DNA from 4 places in the Xanthomonas sp. NCPPB 901 genome. Region 3 is predicted to be linked to each of the others. Evidence: riboswitches for the same ligand, from Rfam matches in the RefSeq annotation. Region 3 holds a riboswitch; each other region holds the start of a gene.
What was found. Region 3 has a riboswitch for cobalamin ahead of AC1PME_RS20535 (CoA-acylating methylmalonate-semialdehyde dehydrogenase). Riboswitches for the same ligand answer to the same signal wherever they lie in the genome.
Positions count from the first base shown of each region.

Region 1: another riboswitch for cobalamin. It lies ahead of AC1PME_RS19970 (ribonucleoside-diphosphate reductase subunit alpha); the one in region 3 lies ahead of AC1PME_RS20535 (CoA-acylating methylmalonate-semialdehyde dehydrogenase).
Region 2: another riboswitch for cobalamin. It lies ahead of btuB (TonB-dependent vitamin B12 receptor); the one in region 3 lies ahead of AC1PME_RS20535 (CoA-acylating methylmalonate-semialdehyde dehydrogenase).
Region 4: another riboswitch for cobalamin. It lies ahead of metE (5-methyltetrahydropteroyltriglutamate--homocysteine S-methyltransferase); the one in region 3 lies ahead of AC1PME_RS20535 (CoA-acylating methylmalonate-semialdehyde dehydrogenase).

Region 1 is NZ_CM161511.1:4,681,689-4,687,060, forward strand. Features, by position in the region: gene AC1PME_RS19970 (ribonucleoside-diphosphate reductase subunit alpha) at 1-1,728, opposite strand, end outside; cobalamin riboswitch at 1,908-2,128, opposite strand; gene AC1PME_RS19975 (hypothetical protein) at 2,315-2,842, opposite strand; gene ompR (osmolarity response regulator transcription factor OmpR) at 3,021-3,749, shown strand; gene AC1PME_RS19985 (ATP-binding protein) at 3,746-5,014, shown strand; gene AC1PME_RS19990 (alpha/beta hydrolase) at 5,092-5,372, shown strand, end outside.
Region 2 is NZ_CM161511.1:4,277,005-4,282,376, forward strand. Features, by position in the region: gene AC1PME_RS18085 (TonB-dependent receptor plug domain-containing protein) at 1-123, opposite strand, end outside; gene queD (6-carboxytetrahydropterin synthase QueD) at 319-678, shown strand; gene AC1PME_RS18095 (phasin family protein) at 956-1,333, shown strand; gene bioD (dethiobiotin synthase) at 1,750-2,439, opposite strand; gene AC1PME_RS18105 (GAF domain-containing protein) at 2,556-3,038, shown strand; gene AC1PME_RS18110 (TfoX/Sxy family protein) at 3,035-3,463, shown strand; cobalamin riboswitch at 3,489-3,705, shown strand; gene btuB (TonB-dependent vitamin B12 receptor) at 3,820-5,372, shown strand, end outside.
Region 3 is NZ_CM161511.1:4,812,692-4,818,063, reverse strand. Features, by position in the region: gene AC1PME_RS20550 (TonB-dependent receptor) at 1-267, shown strand, start outside; gene AC1PME_RS20545 (2OG-Fe(II) oxygenase family protein) at 366-953, shown strand; gene mntP (manganese efflux pump MntP) at 1,054-1,629, opposite strand; cobalamin riboswitch at 2,111-2,310, shown strand; gene AC1PME_RS20535 (CoA-acylating methylmalonate-semialdehyde dehydrogenase) at 2,449-3,963, shown strand; gene AC1PME_RS20530 (acyl-CoA dehydrogenase family protein) at 3,975-5,153, shown strand; gene AC1PME_RS20525 (enoyl-CoA hydratase) at 5,150-5,372, shown strand, end outside.
Region 4 is NZ_CM161511.1:4,662,879-4,668,250, reverse strand. Features, by position in the region: gene AC1PME_RS19905 (choice-of-anchor X domain-containing protein) at 1-587, opposite strand, end outside; gene metE (5-methyltetrahydropteroyltriglutamate--homocysteine S-methyltransferase) at 827-3,118, opposite strand; cobalamin riboswitch at 3,330-3,583, opposite strand; gene dusA (tRNA dihydrouridine(20/20a) synthase DusA) at 3,726-4,745, shown strand; gene AC1PME_RS19890 (hypothetical protein) at 5,155-5,372, shown strand, end outside.

The sequences.
Region 1 (5,372 bases), 130 kb from region 3:
GATGGTGGCCTGCGGCACCGGCAGCTCGTTGAGGTCGATGACGTTGTCGAGCATGCGCACCTGGATGCGGATCAGCCGCTCCAGGATGTCCGGCGACAGCAGGTCCGGCTGCGCGGTGACCGCGCGGCCCAGGTTCACCGAGGACAGGTTGCACACGACGAAGTCGCCGGCCTGCTTGGTGGTGACGATCTGGTCGCCGCTGATCATCTCCTGGATGACCCGCGTCGGGCTCATGTTCTGCAGGATCTCGGTGCACAGGTTGCTGGAATAGACCATGCCCTGGTGCTTGTTCGGGTTCATGCGATTGACTTCGTCGCGATAGAACATGAACGGGTTGCCGGTCTCCAGCTGGCTGACCATGATCCGCTTGAACATGTCGATGGCCTTGACCACCTTGCGGCCGATGCGCTCGTCGGCCACCACTTCCTCGTAGCGGGCGCGGAAGCTGCCTTCGCCGCGCTTCTCGTCGAAGAAGTCCTGCAGGTACCAGCCCTTGACCTCCTTCACTTCGTGCGGGTCGAACAGGTACCACTCGCCGCGGCGCTCCACCGCTTCCATGAAGATGTCCGGCACGCACACCGCGGTGAACACGTCGTGCGCGCGCAGGCGCTGGTCGCCGTTGTTCAGGCGCAGGTCCAGGAACGCCTCGATGTCGCGGTGCCAGATGTCCAGGTACACGGCGATGGCGCCCTTGCGCTGGCCGAGCTGGTCCACCGACACGGCGGTATTGTTGAGCTGCTTGATCCACGGCACCACGCCGCCGCTGGAGTTCTTGACCCCGCGGATCGCCGAGCCGGAGGAGCGCACGTAGCCCAGGTAGGCGCCGACGCCGCCGCCGTGCTTGGACACGCGCGCCACGTCGGTGTTGGAGTCGTAGATGCCTTGCAGGCTGTCGTCGACGGTGTCGATGAAGCAGCTCGACAGCTGCCCGCCGATCTTGCCGGCGTTGGCCAGGGTCGGAGTGGCCACGGTCATGTACAGGTTGGACAGCGCCCAGTAGGCCTCGCCGACCAGCTGCATGCGCCGCTCGCGCGGCTTCTCGTCCTGCATCAGGTACAGGGCGATGGTCAGCCAGCGCTCCTGCGGCAGTTCGTAGACCTTGCGCGAGTTGTCGGTGGCCAGGTAGCGGGTGGCCAGCAGGTACAGGCCGTTGTAGGCGAACAGCTTGTCGCGCTCCGGGTCGATCATGCGGCCGGCTTCGGCCAGTTCGTCCTTGGAGTAGTTCTTGAGGATGTCGATCGAGTACACGCCGCGGTCGGCCAGGCTTTCCTGCAGGCCGACATAGGAGCCGTACTTCTCGCCGGCATCGTAGAAGCGGTTCTTGCTGGCGCGCTTGTACAGGCGGTCCAGGTACAGGCGCGCGGCGAAGTACTCCCACTCCGGCGTGGCGATGTCCACGCGCGACTCGGCCTCGCGGATCAGGTAGTCGACCATGTCGTCGGCCGACAGGCTTTCCTTCTTCTCGATGAAGGCGAAGGCCTTGCGCTCGTAGTCGCTCACGTCCAGCTGCGGGAACTCGGCGTGGATCCGGTCCAGGGTGCGCTGCAGGCGCGAGCGGTCGAAGGCCATGCGGCGGTTGCCGCCGTCCTTGACGATCCAGGTCACGGCGCGCTGGTCGTTGCTCGGCTCGCTGCTGGCCGGCTCCGGCTGGGCGGTGGCGGCAGCGGTCGTGGGGTCGACGACGGCGTCCACGGACGCGGTGGCCGGCAGGCTGTGGGTCTGGCTCATGAAGGTCTCCAAGCGTGGTGCACGCGGCCGCCCGACCCTCGCAGGCAGCGGTCCGACCGGATCGGCGGGTGGCGGCGGTGTCGCGAAGACTGCAAACGGCGCAGGCGGCGGGCCTGCGGGCGGTCGTCGCTGCACCGACCCTCTCCCCCCGGAGATCACACGGTCGGCGCCGCGCGGTGTGCTTCGCGCGGCTGTCGGCAGGTCTTCGGGCTGATGGGCGGCGGCCGCGTGGCCGGTTCCTAGCCCGTCGCTTCCCAAGGCGGGCGCCTCAGTGCGGATGACGGGTTCGTTCCCAATTACCGCTGCGGGGCAGCGCCGGAATTGGCGTTGCCACGCCGCACCGGCTTCCCTTTTGATCCCGCGGCTTGGGGCCGCCGGAACCGACCACCCCAAGATAGTGTGGTCGCTCGACGACGTCAACGCTAAATATGGGTGGAATTACGAAAACCTAAGCCTGGCAACGGTTTGCCGATGGCGGCGGGTTCCGGCCCGCCGCGGAGGGCCCGTTCGCGGCCGTGACGGGCCCGTGAAGCCGGCGGCGGACGCGGGCGTATGTCCTGGAACCGCCCCGCCGCCGCGCCCTCGCCTACGGCCGGCACGGCACCACGGTGCCGCTCGCGTCGGTGCAGGTGCCGGTGTGGACGATGCTGCCGTCCTGCACGCTGGTGCTGCCCTGGTAGCTGCCCTGCGCGCCGTCGACGCTGCTCTGGCGGCTGCCGCTGCGCGTGCCGTCGGCGGCCCGGGTCAGGCTGCCGCTGCTGCTGGCGCTGGCGCCGTCGGCGCGCTGGACGCTGGCACTGCCCTGGCGGCTGATGCTGCCATCGGCATCGCGGTCCGTACTGCCCTGGCGCGTGGCGCTGCCGCCGGCGGCCGTGGTGCGGGTGGCGGCGCTGCCCGCGCTGGCGTTGCCCTGGCCGTCGGCCTGCCACTGCCGGGCGCGCTGCGTGCTGCCGTGGGCGCCGCTGGCGCTGGCCTGCACGGCGGCGTGGCGGGCGCCATCGGCGTCGCCGGCGGTGCGCGTGCGGGTGTGCTCACGCGCCTGGGCGACAGGGACGGCCAGGACGCCGGCGGCCAGCGCCAGCAGCAACGGGGGGATGCGACGGGACAGCGACATGGCGTTCTCCGGTGGCGGCAGCGGCGTGCTGCCGGATGCCACCGTAGCCACGACGCGGGCGCCGCGGGCGCCGCATCGGCCAGCGGATGTTGCCGCAGGCCGCGGCGGAAACATCCGCTTACAGATGCGCCGCGGCCGCCGTTGCCGCAAGGTGGCGGCGCAGCCGATAGTGACGGCCATGCACGATGCCGCGCCCGCTCCCCGCCTGCTGCTGGTCGACGACGACGACCGCCTGCGCGCCCTGCTGTGCCGCTACCTGGAGAGCCAGGGCTTCGCGGTCAAGGCGGCGGCCGACGGCGTGCAACTGCAGCAGGCACTGGCGCGCGGCCACTACGACCTGGTGGTGCTGGACCTGATGCTGCCCGGCGAGACCGGCCTGGAGATCTGCCGGCGCCTGCGCGGCCAGGGCGACACCACCCCGATCGTGATGCTGACCGCCAAGGGCGACGAGATCGACCGCATCGTCGGCCTGGAGATCGGCGCCGACGATTACCTGCCCAAGCCGGTCAACCCGCGCGAGCTGCTGGCGCGGATCCGCGCGGTGCTGCGCCGCACCCGCCCGGGCGGCGCCGGCGCGCCGCAGCCGGAGGGTGGCGAGATCGGCTTCGGCCGCTTCCGCCTGCACTTGGGACGGCGCGAACTGCGCCGCGACGGCGAACCGCTGAAGCTGACCACCGCCGAGTTCGCGGTGCTGTCGGTGCTGCTGCGGCATCCGCAGCAGCCGCTCAGCCGCGACCGCCTGTCCAGCCTGGCCCACGGCCGCGAACACGAGCCGCTGGGCCGCAGCATCGACGTGGTCGTCGCGCGGCTACGCAAGCTGCTGGAGGACGACGTGCGCCTGCCGCGGCTGATCCAGACCGTGTGGGGCGTGGGCTACGTGTACGTGCCGCCGGAGCCGCAGGCATGAGCGGCGCCGCCGCCGGCGCCTGCGGCTGGCCGCGCAGCCTGTTCGGGCAGCTGGCGCTGGTGATCGCGCTGGTGCTGGCCGGCGCCGGCCTGCTGGCGCTGCTGCTCGGCCGCGAACTGGCGCTGCGACCGGCGGCGCAGCAGCAACTGCGCGTGCTGCACGGCTTGGCCAATGTCGCCGAGGCGCTGCAGCGCTCGCCGGACGCCGCGGCGCTGGCGCCGGCGTTGCGCGAGGCCGGGCTGCAGTTGCGCACCGCGCCGCCCACGGCCAATGCCGCCGGCCCGCTGGCCGACGCCGTGCAGCGCCGCGCGGCCGACCAGCTCGGCCCCGGACGCGCGTTGCGGCGCGACGCCGACGGCACCCTGTGGCTGCAGTTGGCCACGCCCACGCCGCTGTGGATCGCATTCTCCAGCCAGCCGCGCGGACACGGCCTGCGCCGATTCTCGGTGGCGCTGCTGGCCGGCTGCACGCTGCTGGTCTGGCTGGCCGCCGCCGTGGTCGCGCGGCGGCTGGTGCGACCGCTGCGGCAACTGGCGCAAGCCGCGCCGCACCTGGTGCGCGGTGAGCAGGCCGCGCCGATCGCCACCGGCGGCCCGCGCGAAGTCGCGGCGCTGGCGCAGGCGCTGACCGAGGCCAGCGCCGACGTGCGCCATGCCGCGGCCGAGCGTGCGCTGCTGCTGGCCGGCATCTCCCACGACCTGCGCACCCCGCTGACCCGGCTGCAATACGCGCTGGCGCTGCTGCCGCAGGTGGAGCCGGACCTGCGCGAAGGCATGGAACGCGACATCGGCGAGATCGACGCGATCCTGGCGCAGTTCATCGCCTACGCCCGCGACGGCCGCGACGAACCGGCCGTGGCGCTGGACCTGGCCGACCTCTGCCGGCAGGCGCTGGGCGCGGCGCAGCCCGGCTGGGAGCAGGTGCTGCCTGCGCAGGCGCCGCTGTACGGGCGGCCGCTGGCGCTGCAGCGCGCGCTCGGCAACCTCATCGGCAATGCCGAACGGCACGGCGCCGCGCCGTTCCAGTTGCGCCTGCACGGCGACGGCGGCGATGGCTGGCGCATCGAGGTGCGCGACCACGGCCCCGGCCTGGACCCGGCGCTGGCCGCGCGCGCGCCGCAGCCGTTCGTGCACGGCGGCCACGGCGGCAGCGGACTGGGCCTGGCGATCGTCGAGCGGGTCGCGCGCCAGCATCGCGGCCAGTTGCTGCTGCAGCCCATCGTTCCGCACGGCCTGTGCGCCAGCCTGCACCTGCGCCCGGCATGACCCCGGCGCGTGCCGGCGCCCGCACGGGCCGGCCGCGCCACGACCGCCTTCGTCGTCCTTCATGGAGTGATCCGCCCATGCGCCTGTCGCGTCCCTCGCCCGCCCGTTGCCTGCTCGCCCTGGCGCTGCTGCTGCCGGGGTTATCCGCCGCCCCCGGCCACGCCCAGGACGGGCGCCTGCGCGCAAGCCTGCTGCAGCGCCTGGCCCAGCGCGAAGGCGCCGACACCGCGCGCGCACCGTTGCCCGCCGGCGCGCAGGTGCTGTGCGACGTCGCCTACGGCCAGGATCCGGCGCAGCGCATGGACGTGTACCTACCGGCCGGCGCGCGCCAGGCCCCGCTGATCGTGATGGTGCACGG
Region 2 (5,372 bases), 540 kb from region 3:
GCTGTCGCTGCGCTTGATGTTGGAGCCGGTCACGCTGACCGTCGCCAGGGTTTTTCCGGCGTCGTCGTCGCTTCGGGATTGGGCGGAGGCGACAGGGGCGAGCAGGACGCCCGCAAGGCTCATGGCGAGCAGGTGGGGAACGCGCGGCTGCACACGGACATCCGTAGGTGGGGCGCCACAGTGAGCCATCGCCACCGGCTTAACGAAAATTACATAACGGCATACGAATATGTCTTCGCGTGACATGCATCGACATCGCACGGCATGACACGGTGAGCGCGGCGATGGCCTGGCCGGCCTGGCCTTACAATGCCGCGCATGGATATCTTCAAAGTCTTCACCCTCGAAGCCGCGCACCGCCTGCCCAACGTGCCGCCCGGGCACAAGTGCGCGCGGTTGCACGGGCACTCGTTCCGCATCGAACTGCACGTCAGCGGCGAACCCGGCGCCGAGAGCGGCTGGGTGATGGATTTCGGCGACATCAAGGCGGCGTTCCGTCCGCTCTACGACCAGCTCGACCACCATTACCTCAACGACATCGCCGGGCTGGAGAACCCCACCAGCGAGCGCCTGGCGGTGTGGATCTGGGAACGGCTCAAGCCGGCGCTGCCGCTGCTGAGCGAGGTGGTGGTGCACGAGACCTGCACTTCCGGCTGCCGTTACCGCGGGCCGGTTTGAAGGCGGGGAATGGGGAGTGGGGAATGGGGAATCGCAAAGGCGGCGCTGAGGTGGCTGCGGGATTCCCAATGGACGGCATGTCGGAGGATCGACGCGCGTCGTAGCGCTTGGCGGGGGCGTTGCGCGACCCGGCGCCGGCGCTGGCGATGTGCCAAGCCGTTGATCTGAAAAGCAGTTTGAACGAATCCTGAGCGGCTTCAGAAAATTTTGTTGCATCGCAGCAGAATGGGCGTATGTTGCACTGCAACAGCAATCAGCATTCCCATGGAGTTGCGTGATGTCCGCTCAGTTCAACGACCAGTTCAGCAGCTATACGCAGCAGTTCGCCGCCACCGCGGCGCGCGCCAACCGCCTGGCCCTGGAAAGCGCCGAGAGCGTGTTCGGCGTGCAGTTGAAGACCTTCGAGAAGAACGTGTCGGCCACCACCGGCTTCTTCGGCGAACTGACCGAGGCGCGCGACCTGGGCACCGTGCAGGCGCTGTGGCCGAAGGGCCTGCAGATCGCCCGCGACAACTTCGAGCGGCTGGCCTCGGCCAACCAGGAAGTGTTCGGCCTGGGCCTGAAGACCTCCGAAGCCATCGGCCAGCTCGCCAAGCACCAGTTCGAGGCGGCGACCGAACAGGCCGCGCCGAAGGCCAAGCCTTCCGCCAAGTAACACCGTATTCGACGTCGCTGCGGTACGCCGCCCGACGCACGCTCGGTCTGCATGGGTCCCTCCCCCCGTGCAACCCCAGGCCCGGTAGATCCCTCCCTCTACCGGGCCTTTTTTATGGGCGGGATTCGGGAGTTGGGATTGGGGAGTTGTCGATTGCGCGCGTTGCTGGCTTTCCTTGTGGGAGAGGCTTCAGCCCCGATGCTTCGCCAGAGACCGGTAGATCTCCTGCTTCTATCGGGCTTACCCATGCGCCTATTCCGAGAGCTGAACTGTGCACTCGGGAGTAGCCCATCTTGCAGTGCCGGGACATCTTACTTTTGTGGGAGGGGCTTCAGCCCCGACGCCTCAGCAAAGACGCGTCGGGACTGAAGTCCCTCCCACAAACGGCGGCAGCGCGGCGCGCGCTCGGCAGCGGCTCAGTCGGGCGACATTCCCGCCCACGGCTGCAACTGCGCCGCCAACTGCTCGGCCTGCGGTTGCGGCCGGTACGGCAGGCGGCCCCAGCACGGCATCGGCAGGCGCGCCCGCAGCATCGCCATGTTGTCGTCGATGCGCTCCATCGCCGGATCGATCTCGTTGCCGATCCAGCCGATGCACTGCAGGCCGTCGGCGGCGATCGCCGCGGCGCTGAGCCGGGCGTGGTTGAGGCAGCCCAGGCGCAGGCCGACCACCAACAGCACCGGCAGCCCCAGCGCGCGCGCCAGATCGGCCTGGTCCAGCGTCGCCGACAGCGGTGCGGCCCAGCCGCCCACGCCTTCCACCACCACCACGTCGGCCTGCGCGCGCAGGCGCGCGAACGCGGCGGCGATCGGCGCCAGCTCCAGCTCCACGCCGGCGTCGGCGGCGGCCAGTTCCGGCGCCAGCGGCAACGGCAGTGCGTAGGGATTGAGATCGGCGTAGGCCGGACGCGGCAGGCTCGCCTCCTGCAGCGCCAGCGCATCCTCGTTGCGCCAGCCGCCGGCGTCGCGGGCGCAGCCGCTGGCCACCGGCTTCATGCCCACCGCACGCTGGCCGCGCGCGCGCAAGGCGTGCAGCAGCGCGGTGCTGGCGATGGTCTTGCCGATGCCGGTATCGGTGCCGGTGACGTAGAAGGCGGACACAGCCATGCGAAACCCTGTCGGTTGGCCGGCGGGACGCGCGGCGGCGCGCAGGATAGCCGGGCACGCCGCGCGCGTCAGCCGCCGCGGTGCCGGCGGACCCGGCGCGCTGCTAGACTCGCGGGATGTTCGCCTCGTCCTCGCTCACCGGCAGCAAGCCGGAACAGTACGCCCAGTTGCTCGCCCAGGCCCGCGCCCTGGTCGCCGGGGAACCCGACCGCATCGCCAATGCCGCCAACCTGGCGGCGCTGGTCTACCACGCGCTGCCGCGGCTGAACTGGGTCGGGTTCTATCTCTACGACGGCAAGGAGCTGGTGGTCGGGCCGTTCCAGGGCCTGCCCGCCTGCGTGCGCATTCCGCTGCACAAGGGCGTGTGCGGTGCGGCCGCCAGCAGCGGCCAGACCCAGCGCATCGACGACGTGGAGGCATTCCCCGGGCACATCGCCTGCGATGCGGCCTCGCGCTCGGAACTGGTGGTGCCGCTGCTGCGCGACAGTGCGCTGGTCGGCGTGTTCGACCTGGACAGCCCCGACCTGGCCCGCTTCGACGCCGACGACCAGCAAGGCCTGGAAGCGATCGCCCAGGTCTTCGTCGACAGCCTGCGATGAGTACCGCCAAGCTGCGCAACATCGGCCCCAAGAGCGCGGCCTGGCTGCGCCAGGTCGGCGTGCGCACGCAGCAGGACCTGGAGGCGGCCGGCGCGGTCGGCGCCTTCGTCAAGGTCAAGCGCGCCGGCTTCAAGCCCAGCCTCAACCTGCTGTATTCGCTGGAAGGCGCGCTCAGCGGCTGCCACTGGCAGGAACTGTCCGAGGCGCGGCGCGCGCAGTTGCTGGGCGAGCTGGAGACCGCGACGGCGGCGCTGCCGGCGCAGCGCGGCCTGCCAGTCGCCGGACCGGTGGCGACCACCCATTTCGACCGCGATGACGCACGCGGCGACGACGACGCCGACGGCGCTTATGCGCAGGACACGCCCGACGCGCCGCTGGCCGACCGCCACGGCGACGACGACGGCCACGGGTCCCACGCAGACTAAGCCGCGCGGCCGGCGGCGATCGCGTACAATCGCGCCGCTTCAAGGTGACCCGCCGGCTCCGGTCAGCGGGTTGAAACGGGAAGCCGGTGCGTCTTGCGACAAGGCCGGCGCTGCCCCCGCAACGGTAAGCGATCCGCGCTGACGACCTGCGCCACTGTGCCCCGGCATGGGAAGGCGTCGCAGCCGGGAGGCCCGCCTCCCCGATCGCCAGCCCGGAGACCGGCCTTGCAGTTCACTGGTTGCGATGCGGAGGGCGTCGCGGCGTGCCGCGCCGCGTCCGGCGCCGTCCGCTTGCACCTTCCGTTCGCGACTCCCTTGCCGTCACAGCGCGCAGCCGCGCGCCGGAGTTGCCACCCATGTCGTCCCGCCTGCTTTCGGTCGCGATCGCGTCCGCCCTGTCCCTGCCCGCGCTGGCCCACGCCGCCGATGCCGCCACCGACCTCGACCAGGTCCTGGTCACCGCCACCCGCACCCAGATCTCGGTGGAGGACAGCGTGGTCCCGGCGCAGGTCATCGACCGCGCCGAGATCGAGCGCAGCCAGGCCGATTCGCTGGCGCAGCTGCTGCAGGGCCGCGCCGGCATCGGCATCTCCAACCAGGGCGGGCTGGGCAAGCTGACCACGCTGAGCCTGCGCGGCAGCGAATCGGACCACGTGCTGGTGCTGGTGGACGGCGTGCGCATCGGCTCGGCCAGCGCCGGCCTGGCCGCGTTCCAGGACCTGCCGCTGAGCCAGATCGAGCGCATCGAGATCGTGCGCGGCCCGCGCTCGAGCCTGTATGGCTCGGACGCGATCGGCGGCGTCATCCAGATCTTCACCCGCCGCGGCGGCCAGGGCTTCCAGCAGAACCTGAGCCTGGGCGGCGGCAGCCACGGCCTGCGCGAGGCCGGCGCCGGCTTCAGCAACCGCGGCGAGCGCGGCTGGCTGGCCGTGCAGGGCGGCTACCAGAAGACCGACGGCATCAATGCCTGCAACGGCTCGGCCACGCTGTTCGCCGGCTGCTTCGTCGACCAGCCCGACCGCGACGGCTACCGCAACGTCTCGCTGAGCGCGCGCGGCGGCTACGCGCTGACCGATACGCTGCGCATCGAAGGCCAGGCGCTGAACATCGACAGCCGCAACGAATACGACGGCGACCCGCAATTCGCCGGCAACGAGGCCGACAACACCCAGCAGGTGTTCGGCGGCAAGCTCGACTGGACGCCCTCCGATCGCCTGCACCTGGCCGCGCAGCTCGGCCGCAACGTCGACGACGCCGACAGCTACTACCGCGCCCCCGGCGCGCGCACCCGCAGCTTCGTCAGCACCTTCGACAGCCGCCGCGACACCGCCTCGCTGCAGGGCGACATCACCCTGGCCGAAGGCCACCTGCTCAGCGTCGGCAGCGACTGGCAGCGCGAGCACGTCGCCAGCAGCACCGCCTTCGACGTCGACAGCCGCGACAACACCGGCGTGTTCGCCGAGTACCAGGGCCGCTTCGGCGCGCAGCAGGTGCAGGCCAGCGTGCGCAGCGACGACAACGAGCAGTTCGGCGAGCACACCACCGGCAGCCTCGGCTGGGGCCTGGCGCTGGACCACGGCCTCAAGCTCACCGCCAGCGTCGGCACCGGCTTCAAGGCGCCGACCTTCAACGACCTGTACTACCCGTTCGCCGGCAACCCGGCGTTGAAGCCGGAGCGCTCCAAGAGCGGCAACCTCGGCATTGCGCAGTATGCCGACAGCTGGAACTGGACCTTCAACGCCTACGAGACCCGGGTCAAGGACCTGATCTCCTACGACGCGGTCAGCTTCCTGCCGGTCAACGTCGACGAGGCGCGGATCCGCGGCGCCGAGCTGACCGGCTATGCGTTGCTGGCCGGCTGGGAACTGTCGGCGCAGCTGAGCCACACCGACCCGCGCAACCGCAGCGA
Region 3 (5,372 bases):
GGCACCGGCGACCTGAGCCAGAACATGTCCGCCGATGCGGCGTTCAAGGGCGTGGTGCTGAACTACGGCAGCTACATGTACCACTCGCTGCAGGTGGGCTACGACATGGCCGGGGCCAACCTGCGCCTGGATCTGGGCGTGGACAACCTGACCAACAAGCAGCCGCCGATGATGTACCAGAACAACGTGTTGAACGCGAACACCGACGTGAGCACCTACGACACGCTCGGCCGCTACTACTGGATGCGGGCCACCTACCGCTTCTGAGTGGCACCGGCGCCGCCCGCCCGCGCGGGCGGCGCCGGAACGTGCGACACGGCGCGTCCCTGCGGGCGCGCCGTTCTGCTGCAGGGGGCAGCGTGCCGATGCGCCTGAACCACACCGACCTGCGTCACTACGTCCGCGTCTACGACGCGGCGCTGGATCCGGGCTTCTGCGCGCAACTGATCGCGCAGTTCGAACAGACCGCCGCCCAGCACAGCCGCAATGGCGCCGGCCAGCGCGCCGGGCTGGACGACAGCGCCTGGACCGAACTCAACGTCACCCGCCTCGCCGATCCGGCGTTCCAGGGCTTCTTCATCGAACAGGTGCGTGCGGCGCTGGCCCGCTACAACGCCGATCTCGGCCTGACCGCCGAGGTGCCATGGCGCCCACGCCTGGCCGACCTGCGAATCAAGCGCTACCGCGCCGATGCCGGCGAGCGCTTCCAGCCGCACTTCGACGCCTGCGATGCGGAGACCGGCCGTTACCTGGTGTTCCTGTGGTATCTCAACGACGTGGCCGAGGGCGGGCACACCCGCTTCCTCGACCTGGACCTGGAAATCGCCCCGCGCGCCGGGCGCCTGCTGGTGTTCCCGCCGTACTGGATGTTCCTGCACGCGGGCCTGCCGCCGCGCAGCGGCGACAAGTACATCCTGTCCACCTACCTGGAATTCACCGCCAAGCCGGCCTGACCCAGGGCGCGGTCATGGCGGGATGGGCGCGCACCGCTGCCGCACATCCCCAATTCCGAATCGCGAATCCCTAATCTGGGCCGAACGAACGCCACCGCGCTCATCCCGCGCCATGCAGATGCTCGAACAGGATGGTGCAGCCGATCGCGATCAGCAGCGCGCCGCCGACGATCTCCGCGCGCTTGCCGGCCAGGGCGCCGAGCGCGCGGCCGAGCATGATGCCCAGGGTGACCATGGTCAGCGTGCACAGGCCGATGACCGCCGCGACCTCGACGATGTTCACGTCGAGGAAGGCCAGGCCCACGCCCACCGCCATCGCGTCGATGCTGGTGGCGAAGCCGGTGGCGGCCAGGCTCCAGAAGCCGTGGCGCTTGGGCGCGGCCTCCTCGGGCGCATCGCTCTCCGGCTTGAGACCGGCGACGATCATGTGCACGCCCAGCGCGCCGAGCAGGCCGAAGGCGATCCAGTGGTCGAAGGCGACCACGTACTTGGACGCGGCCTGGCCCAGCACCCAGCCCAATGCCGGGGTCAGCGCCTCGATGCAGCCGAAGATCAGGCCGGCGCGCAGCGCGTCGGCCCAGCGCGGGCGCTGCATCGCCGCCCCCTTGCCGACCGCGGCGGCGAAGGCGTCGGTCGACATGGCGATGCCGAGCAGCAGAATCGAAAGAAACGACATGGGGAACCTTACCGGGACAGGCGACAACGACGAGTGCGCGCGCCCGGCCTTCGCCTTGCGCACTCGCCGCTGGTCTCGCCAACCGAACTGGCTGCCCGTACCACGGCGCATCGGCCGAGTCTGTTGATACGGGCGCTGTCCGCGCAGGGCGGACAGCAGGCTACTCCCCAAGGGGACGCGCAGTCTAACAGCCGCCAACTGCGGCGAACATACCTAGAACGCACGCGAACCTGCAGCTTCTCTTCTTAGCACCGGCTATAGCGGCGCGTGCCTGTGGGCCTCCGCGTGGGGCGCTGCGACGGCTCGCGGCGGCGGCGATCGTGCGGCGCGTTCGGTGTCGTTGCTGCAGCCTGGTGTCCGCCGGTCGTGCACGCCGGCCGTCGCAGGCGAACGCCGCGATGCGCTGTCGGCCACGGCGCGCAGCGTGCCGGCGTCGACACGCGCGCTGCGCTGCAGCGTGTTGCCGTCGCCGCGGCGCGACTACACTGGTCACGCTTCAGGTGCCTGGTCGTCGCAAGACGCGCCGGGTGAAACGGGAAGCCGGTCCGATGCCGGCGCTGCCCCCGCAACGGTAGGCGAGAACACCCGACAACAGACCACTGCGCAAGCGGGAAGGCGTCGGGGTAATGCGATCCCGCATTGCTCGCAAGCCCGGAGACCGGCCTGGCGTGGACGTCCTGCGACGTTCTTTCTCGGGTGTTGCGGTGGGCAACCTGGCGAGCCGAACGACGTCGGGGCCCTGCGCCGCGCGTTCGCTTGTCCTGTCCATCGCCGCCCGCCCGGTGGTGATGCGATGAGGAGACAGGACCCGTGAACCAGATGACCCGGACCCGCGCCGAGGTGGCGACCGTCAAGCTGCTGATCGACGGCGCGTTCGTCGAATCCAGCAGCAGCCAATGGCGCGAGGTCGTCGATCCGGCGACCCAGGACGTGCTCGCGCGCGTGCCGTTCGCCACCGCCGCGGAAGTGGACGCCGCCGTCGCCGCCGCGCGGCGTGCGTTCGCCAGCTGGCGCAAGACGCCGATCGGCGCCCGCGCGCGGATCTTCCTGGCCTACCAGCAGATGATCCGGGCGCACATGGGCGAGCTGGCGGCGATCCTCACCCGCGAGCAGGGCAAGACCCTGGCGGACGCGGAAGGCGACGTGTTCCGCGGCCTGGAAGTGGTGGAACAGGCGGCTGCGATCGGCAACCTGCAACTGGGCGAACTGGCCAACAACGTCGCCAACGGCGTGGATACCTACACGCTGCTGCAGCCGCTGGGCGTGTGCGCCGGCATCACCCCCTTCAACTTCCCGGCGATGATTCCGCTGTGGATGTTCCCGATGGCCATCGCCACCGGCAACACCTTCGTGCTCAAGCCGTCCGAGCAGGATCCGCTGGTGACCATGCGGCTGGTCGAACTGGCGTTGCAGGCGGGCGTGCCCAAGGGCGTGCTGAACGTCGTGCACGGCGGCGCCGAGGTGGTCGATGCGCTGTGCGACCACGCCGACATCAAGGCGCTGTCGTTCGTCGGCTCCACCAAGGTCGGCACCCACGTCTACCGGCGCGCGGCGCTGGCCGGCAAACGCGTGCAATGCATGATGGGCGCCAAGAACCATGCGGTGGTGTTGCCGGATGCAGCGCGCGAGCAGACCCTCGACGCGTTGGTGGGCGCGGCCTTCGGCGCCGCCGGCCAGCGCTGCATGGCCGCCTCGACGGTGGTGCTGGTCGGCCAGGCGCGGCAGTGGATTCCGGCGTTGGTGGCCAAGGCGCAGACGCTGAAGGTCAATGCCGGCAGCGAACCTGGCACTGATCTTGGGCCGGTGATCTCGCGCAGTGCGCGCGAGCGCATCGAAGCGCTGATCGCCACGGGCATCGCCGAGGGCGCGACGCTGGAACTGGACGGACGCAACCCGACGGTGCCCGGTTTCGCGCAGGGCAACTTCGTCGGCCCGACGATCTTCTCCGGGGTCGCACCGGGCATGCGCATCTACGACGAAGAGATCTTCGGCCCGGTGCTGGTGATCCTGGAGGCGGCCACGCTGGAGGATGCGATCGCCCTGGTCAACGCCAATCCGAACGGCAACGGCACGGCGCTGTTCACCCAATCCGGCGCCGCCGCACGCAGGTTCCAGGAAGAGATCGACGTCGGCCAGGTCGGCATCAACGTGCCGATCCCGGTGCCGGTGCCGCTGTTCTCGTTCACCGGTTCGCGCGCCTCCAAGCTCGGCGACCTCGGCCCCTACGGCAAGCAGGCGGTGCAGTTCTACACGCAGACCAAGACCGTCACCGCGCGCTGGTTCGACGACGCCGGCACCGGGCAGGGCGTCAACACCACGATCCGCCTGTCATGACGGCCGCGGCGATGCAGTGGTCGCTGGAGCCGCCGGCCGATGCCGGCCTGGACGAGGCGCAGCGCGCCTATCGCGAGGCCGCGCGCGGCTTCGCCCAGGCCGAGCTGGCGCCGCACGCGGCGCGCTGGGACGCGGACGGGATCTTCCCGCGCGAGGCGATCGGCAAGGCCGGCGAACTCGGCTTCTGCGGCCTGTACGTGGACGAGGATGCCGGCGGCAGCGGACTGTCGCGCCTGGATGCGGCGATCGTGTTCGAGGAACTGGCCGCCGTGGACCCGTCCACCGCCGCCTTCATCAGCATCCACAACATGGCCACCTGGATGCTGACCCGTTTCGCCACGCCGGCGGTGCGCAAGGACTGGGGACCGGTACTGGCCAGCGGCAGCAAGCTCGCCTCGTATTGCCTGACCGAACCCGGTGCCGGGTCCGACGCGGCCGCGCTGAAGACCCGCGCGGTGCGCGAGGGCGACGGCTACCGCATCGACGGCAGCAAGGCGTTCATTTCCGGCGCCGGCGCGACCGACCTGCTGGTGGTGATGGCGCGCACCGGCGAGGACGGCGCACGCGGCATCAGCGCCTTCGCGGTGCCGGCCGATGCGGCGGGGATCGCCTACGGGCGCAACGAGGACAAGCTGGGCTGGCACAGCCAACCGACCCGCGCGGTGAACTTCGACGGCGTGCGCGTACCGCTCGCGCATCGCCTGGGCGAGGAAGGCGAGGGCTTCCGCATCGCGATGCGCGGCCTCGACGGCGGCCGCCTCAACATCGCCGCGTGCTCGCTGGGCGCGGGGCAGGGCGCGCTGGATGCGGCGCGGCGCTATCTGGGCGAGCGCCGCCAGTTCGGCAGGAAGCTCGCCGAGTTCCAGGCGCTGCAGTTCACCTTGGCCGACATGGCCACGCAGCTGGTCGCCGCGCGGCAGATGGTGCACACCGCCGCGCGCAAGCTCGACGCCGGCGCGCGCGATGCGACGGTGTGGTGCGCGATGGCCAAGCGTTTCGCCACCGATGCCGGCTTTTCGATCTGCAACGACGCGCTGCAGCTGCACGGCGGCTACGGCTACATCCGCGAGTATCCGGTCGAACGCCTGCTGCGCGACAGCCGGGTGCACCAGATCCTGGAAGGCACCAACGAAATCATGCGCGTGATCGTCGCGCGCCACCTACTGAACACCGAAGAGGAATTGCGATGAGCGCCGCCGACACCGCCTACCGCAGCCGGGACTGGACCGGGCTGGGCCTGCAGATCGACGGCCACACCGCCGTGGTCACCCTGTCCAATCCGCCGGCCAACACCTGGACCGTGCACAGCCTGCGCGCGCTGCGCGAACTGGTCGGCGCGCTGGACGCGGATCGCGACATCTATGCGCTGGTCCTCGTCGGTGCCGGCGAGAAGTTCTTCAGCGCCGGTG
Region 4 (5,372 bases), 150 kb from region 3:
GTCAGGCCGATGCGCTGGCCGCGCTGCAGTTGCGCGCGGTCGCTGGGATAGGACGCCAGCTGCGTGCGCGGGTCGCCTTCCATCAGCACATAGCCGCGCTGCGCCGTGCTGCTGCCGTCGGCCTGCAGGGTCAGGGTCCAGTCGCCGTTGGCGGCGCTGTCCACGCGGTATTCGCGGGCCGGCAGTGCGGCGGCGCCGGCGCCCAACTGGGTGGCCTTGGCGCTGGGCGCGAGCATCGGCATCGCGGCGGCGGTGCCTGCGCGTGCGCTGGCCGTGGCCGGCGCGCTCAGGCGCGGCTGCCAATCGTGTTCGCCGGACAAGACCACGAAGCGCAGCTTGCCGTTCTCCACCGGCAGCGTGGTCTGCCATTGCGCCTGGCCGCCGCTGCGCGCGGCGGAGAACTCCACCGGCAGCAGCGCGCTCTTGGACAGGATCGCCGCTTCCGCCGGCGCGGGCGCGCGCATCTGCGCGAACTCCTCCGGCGGACCGGCCAGTTGTTTGGGGATCAGTTCGGCCGCGTGCAGCGCGGCAGTGGGGACGACGAGATACAGGACGCAGACGGCGGACAGTTTCGACAGCTTCGGCATGACGCGCTCTCCCTGGCGGTGCTGAGAAGCCCACGCGTATGCCGAAAACCGCGGCGCGGTGCGCCGCCGGCAGCACGTCGGCGAGGACGCAGCGCCCCCTCGCCACGCGTTCGCCTGCGGTTATAGCCAGCGCACATTGCCGGACAAAGACGCAATGCAGCAATGCGCGCCGAACTGGGATGCCAGACATGCCTGGAGCGCGATGATGCCCGGCGCACGTGGCGCCGGGCATCACCGGGTCACGCCGCCTGCGCCTGCTGCGTGCGCAATTGCCGCGCCGCGGCGACCATCGCTTCCAAGGCGCTGCGCGTTTCCGCCCAGCCGCGGGTCTTCAGCCCGCAATCCGGGTTGACCCACAGTTGCTGCGGATCCAGCACCGCGCGCGCCTTCTCCAGCAACTCCACCATCTCCTGCGTGCTCGGCACGCGCGGCGAGTGGATGTCGTACACGCCCGGGCCGATCGCGTTCGGGTAGCGGAAGCGCACGAACGCATCGAGCAGTTCCATGCGCGAGCGCGAGGTCTCGATCGAGATCACGTCCGCATCCATCGCCGCCACCGCCTCGATGATGTCGTTGAACTCCGAGTAGCACATGTGGGTGTGGATCTGCGTCGCATCGCGCACCCCGGCCGCGGCGATGCGGAAGCACTGCACCGCCCAGTCCAGGTACGCCTGCCAGTCGGCGCGGCGCAGCGGCAGGCCTTCGCGGATCGCCGGCTCGTCGATCTGGATCACGCCGATGCCGGCCGCCTCCAGGTCGCGCACCTCGTCGCGCAGCGCCAGCGCGATCTGCCGGCAGGTCTGCGCGCGTTCCTGGTCGTCGCGCACGAACGACCACTGCAGCACCGTCACCGGCCCGGTCAGCATGCCCTTCATCGGCCGCTCGGTCAGCGACTGCGCGTACTGGGTCCAGCGCAGCGTCATCGGCGCCGGGCGCTGCACGTCGCCGTAGATGATCGGCGGCTTGACGCAGCGCGAGCCGTAGCTCTGCACCCAGCCGTGCCGGGTGAAGGCGAAGCCATCGAGCTGCTCGCCGAAGTACTCGACCATGTCGTTGCGCTCGAACTCGCCGTGCACCAGCACGTCCAGGCCCAGTTGCTCCTGTGCTCGCACGCAGCGCTCGGTCTCGGCGGCCAGGAACGCGTCGTAGGCGGCATCGTCGAGCTTGCCGGCCTTGTGCTGCGCGCGCGCCTGCCGCACCTGCTCGGTCTGCGGGAACGAGCCGATCGTGGTGGTCGGATACAGCGGCAGCCGCAGCGCCGCCTGTTGCGCCTGGCGGCGCTGCGCATACGGCGACTGCCGGCGGCTGGCGTCGTCGGTCAGCGCGTCGACCCGCCGCGCCACCTCGGCGCGGTGCACGCGGGTGGAGGCGCGACGGCTGGCCAGCGCATCGCGCGCCGCGTCCAGCCCAGCCTGCGCCTGCGGCTGGTCGTCCAGCGCATCGGCCAGGGTGCGCAGTTCCTGCAGCTTCTGCTTGGCGAAGGCCAGCCAGCCGACCAGTTCGCGGTCCAGCTTGGTCTCCTGCTGCAGATCCACCGGCACGTGCAGCAGTGAGCACGACGGCGCCAGCCACAGCCGCTCGCGGCCGACATGGCCGGCGGCGTAGCGGGCCAGGGTCAGCGCGTTGTCCAGCGGCGTACGCCACACGTTGCGGCCGTTGACCAGGCCGGCCGAAAGCACGCGCCCGGCCGGCAGGGCCTGCAGCACCGCATCCAGTTGCGCCACGCCGCGCACCAGGTCCACGTGCACGCCGTCCACCGGCAGCGCCATCGCCAGCTCCAGGTTGTCGCCCAGTTCGCCGAAGTAGCTGGTCAGCAGCACCTTCGGCCGCGGCGCCTGTGCCAGGAAGGCGTAGGCGCGGCGATAGGCCTCGCGCGCGGTGTCGTCCAGGTCCAGCACCAGCGCCGGTTCGTCGAGCTGTACCCAGCCAGCGCCGGCCGCATGCAGGCGTTGCAGCAGCTCGGCGTACACCGGCAGCAGGCTGTCCAGCAGCGCCCAGCGGTCGCTGCCGTCCACGGTCTTGGACAGCGCCAGGAAGGTCACCGGCCCGATCAGCACCGGCCGGGTCTGGATGCCCTGCGCCTTGGCTTCCAGGAACTCCACCACCGGCTTGTCGCCGCGCAGGCGGAAGTGCTGGCGCCGCGCCAGTTCCGGCACCAGGTAGTGGTAGTTGGTGTCGAACCACTTGGTCATTTCCAGCGCGTGCAGGTCCAGGCCGTGTTCCTGCGTGCCGCGCGCCATCGCGAAGTAGCCGGCCAGCGGATCGGCATCGGCCAGCGCGCGGTAACGTTGCGGAATGGCATCGAACAGGAACGCGGTGTCGAGCATCGCGTCGTACAGGCTGAAGTCGTTGCTGGGCGGCACGTCCACCCCGGCCTCGCGTTGCAGTTGCCAGTGGCGCTGGCGCAGCTCGCGTGCGGTGTCCTGCAGTTGCGCGCTGTCGATGTCGCGGCGCCAGTAGCGTTCCAGCGCCTGTTTGAGCTCGCGCCGCGCACCGATGCGCGGGAAGCCCAGGTTGGTCACGATCGTCATGTTGCGTTTCCTCATTGCGTTCAAGGGCATTGAGGAACGAAGGAACCGCGCGCCGCGCGCCCCGTTCGCACGGACCGCCCGCCACGCCAGCGACCTTCGCCCCCGCGGGCGAACCGGTACCGCGCGGGCAGGCGGACGACGCGGCGCGGCGCAAGGCCGGGTCGCGGTCCGGCCGCCTCCCCGCGGAGGCGCCAGGTCGAATCGGAGGACGCACGGTCCTCCGGCCGGGGCCGGTATTCGGGCTGATGGACACGCGCACCGTGCCGGCTGCGCACCTACTGTCCGTCGCTTCCCAGGCCGGCATGCGCCGGCCCAGTGCCATTGACGGAGGTCGTTTCCATTCACCGCTGCGGGGCAGCTCCGGAATGGGCAGGCGCTTGCGGCGCCGGCCGTCACCGGATTCCCGTTTAAATCCATCCCTTCATCCGAATGAAGCGATGAATACCTTCGGCGAGCGCACGATAGGCTGGAAGCGGCGGCGGGTCAAGCGCCAGGTGCGTTTTCCCGGCAGGTCCCGGCAACGTTCAGCGCGAACGTGTAAGCTATTGATCCCTAAGCCAAGACTTGGCGTTCCGGCGCATGGCCGGCAACGCCGGTACGACGTGCGATGACGCTTCAGCGCCCAACCTCCGATCTCCCCGCGCGCTACGCCGCTTCGCTGCGCCTGTCCGTTGCGCCCATGATGGACTGGACCGACCGCCACTGCCGGGTGTTCCACCGGCTGCTGGCGCCGTCGGCGCGGCTGTACACCGAGATGGTGCACGCCAATGCGGTGGTGCTGGGCGATCGCGCGCGGCTGCTGGATTTCGATGCGTCCGAGCATCCGCTGGCGCTGCAGCTCGGCGGTAGCGAGCCGGCGCTGCTGGCGCAGGCGGCGCAGATCGGCCAGGACTGGGGCTACGACGAGATCAATCTGAATTGCGGTTGCCCGTCCGACCGGGTGCAGGCCGGGCGCTTCGGTGCCTGCCTGATGCGCGAGCCGGCGCTGGTCGCCGAATGCGTGGCGGCGATGGTCGCGGCAGTGGACATCCCGGTGACGGTGAAGTGCCGGCTGGGCGTGGACCAGGACGACGACTACGCGGTGTTCCTGGCCTTCGTCGACCAGGTCGCCGCCGCCGGCTGCGGGTTGTTCGTGGTGCATGCGCGCAACGCCTGGCTGCAGGGCCTGTCGCCCAAGGAGAACCGCGAGGTGCCGCCGCTGCGCTACGACTGGGCGCACCGGCTCAAGCGCGAGCGGCCGCAGCTGCAGGTGGTGCTCAACGGCGGCTTGGCCGAGGTGGAGACGGCGCAGGCGCAGTTGCAGGCGCTGGACGGGGTGATGCTGGGCCGTGCCGCCTACCACGACCCCTACGTCCTGCACCGGCTGGACGCGGCCCTGACCGGCGCCGCGCCGCGCCCGCGCGCGGAGCTGCTGCGCGCGCTGCGTCCCTACGTCGAGGCGCGCCTGGCCGAGGGGCTGGCGCTCAAGCACATCACCCGGCACCTGCTGGGCCTGTTCCACGGCCAGCCCGGCGGCCGCGCCTTCCGCCAGGTGCTCAGCGAAGGCGCGCACCGGCCGGGCGCGGACTGGGCGCTGCTGGAGCGCGCGCTGGCGGTCACCGACGGGGCGGCGCGCGCAGCGGCCTGACCCGGCGCGGTTCGACCGGACCATGGCGGGCGCCTCGCCCTGCCGATGAACCGCCAGCCTTACGGCGCGGCCGGCGCTGACCGGCGTGGTGCCTCGATCGCCGTCGCCTATGTCTTCCCCGTGTCGTTCAGGGATTCTGTTCAGGCGCTCACGGCTAGTCTCTGCGCTTGGGGAGACGCCGCGAAGCGCCTGCCGAAGGGCTTCTCCGGACGCCTGGCGCGGCCCTTGCATCGGCCTCCCGCAGGTTCATTTCACTGAATGCCGCCGGCATCGCCCGGAAAAGTTCAGACCGGATTCACCCCGAAAAATCAAGAATTTGCCTCGATTTCTCGAGGTTGTCTTCGTTTCCACGAGGTGTCGCGCTTCACAAGTTTTGAACGTTTCCGATCAGTCCGTTAGGATGCCCGTCGTGACCTCTTCCGCTTCCCGCCACTACCGCTTCGCCGCTGTCTTCGCGCTCGCGCTGGCGTCGGTCGCGGCCGGGCATGGCCGTGCGCAGCAACCACCCATGCCGGGTGCGATGGCGCCGCCGGAGCGCGACGCGGGTCGCAGCCGCGACTATGTCGGCAGCTCGCTGTCCGACGCGGTGCGCCGCGTGCAGCGGTCCACCGGTGGGCAGATCCTCGG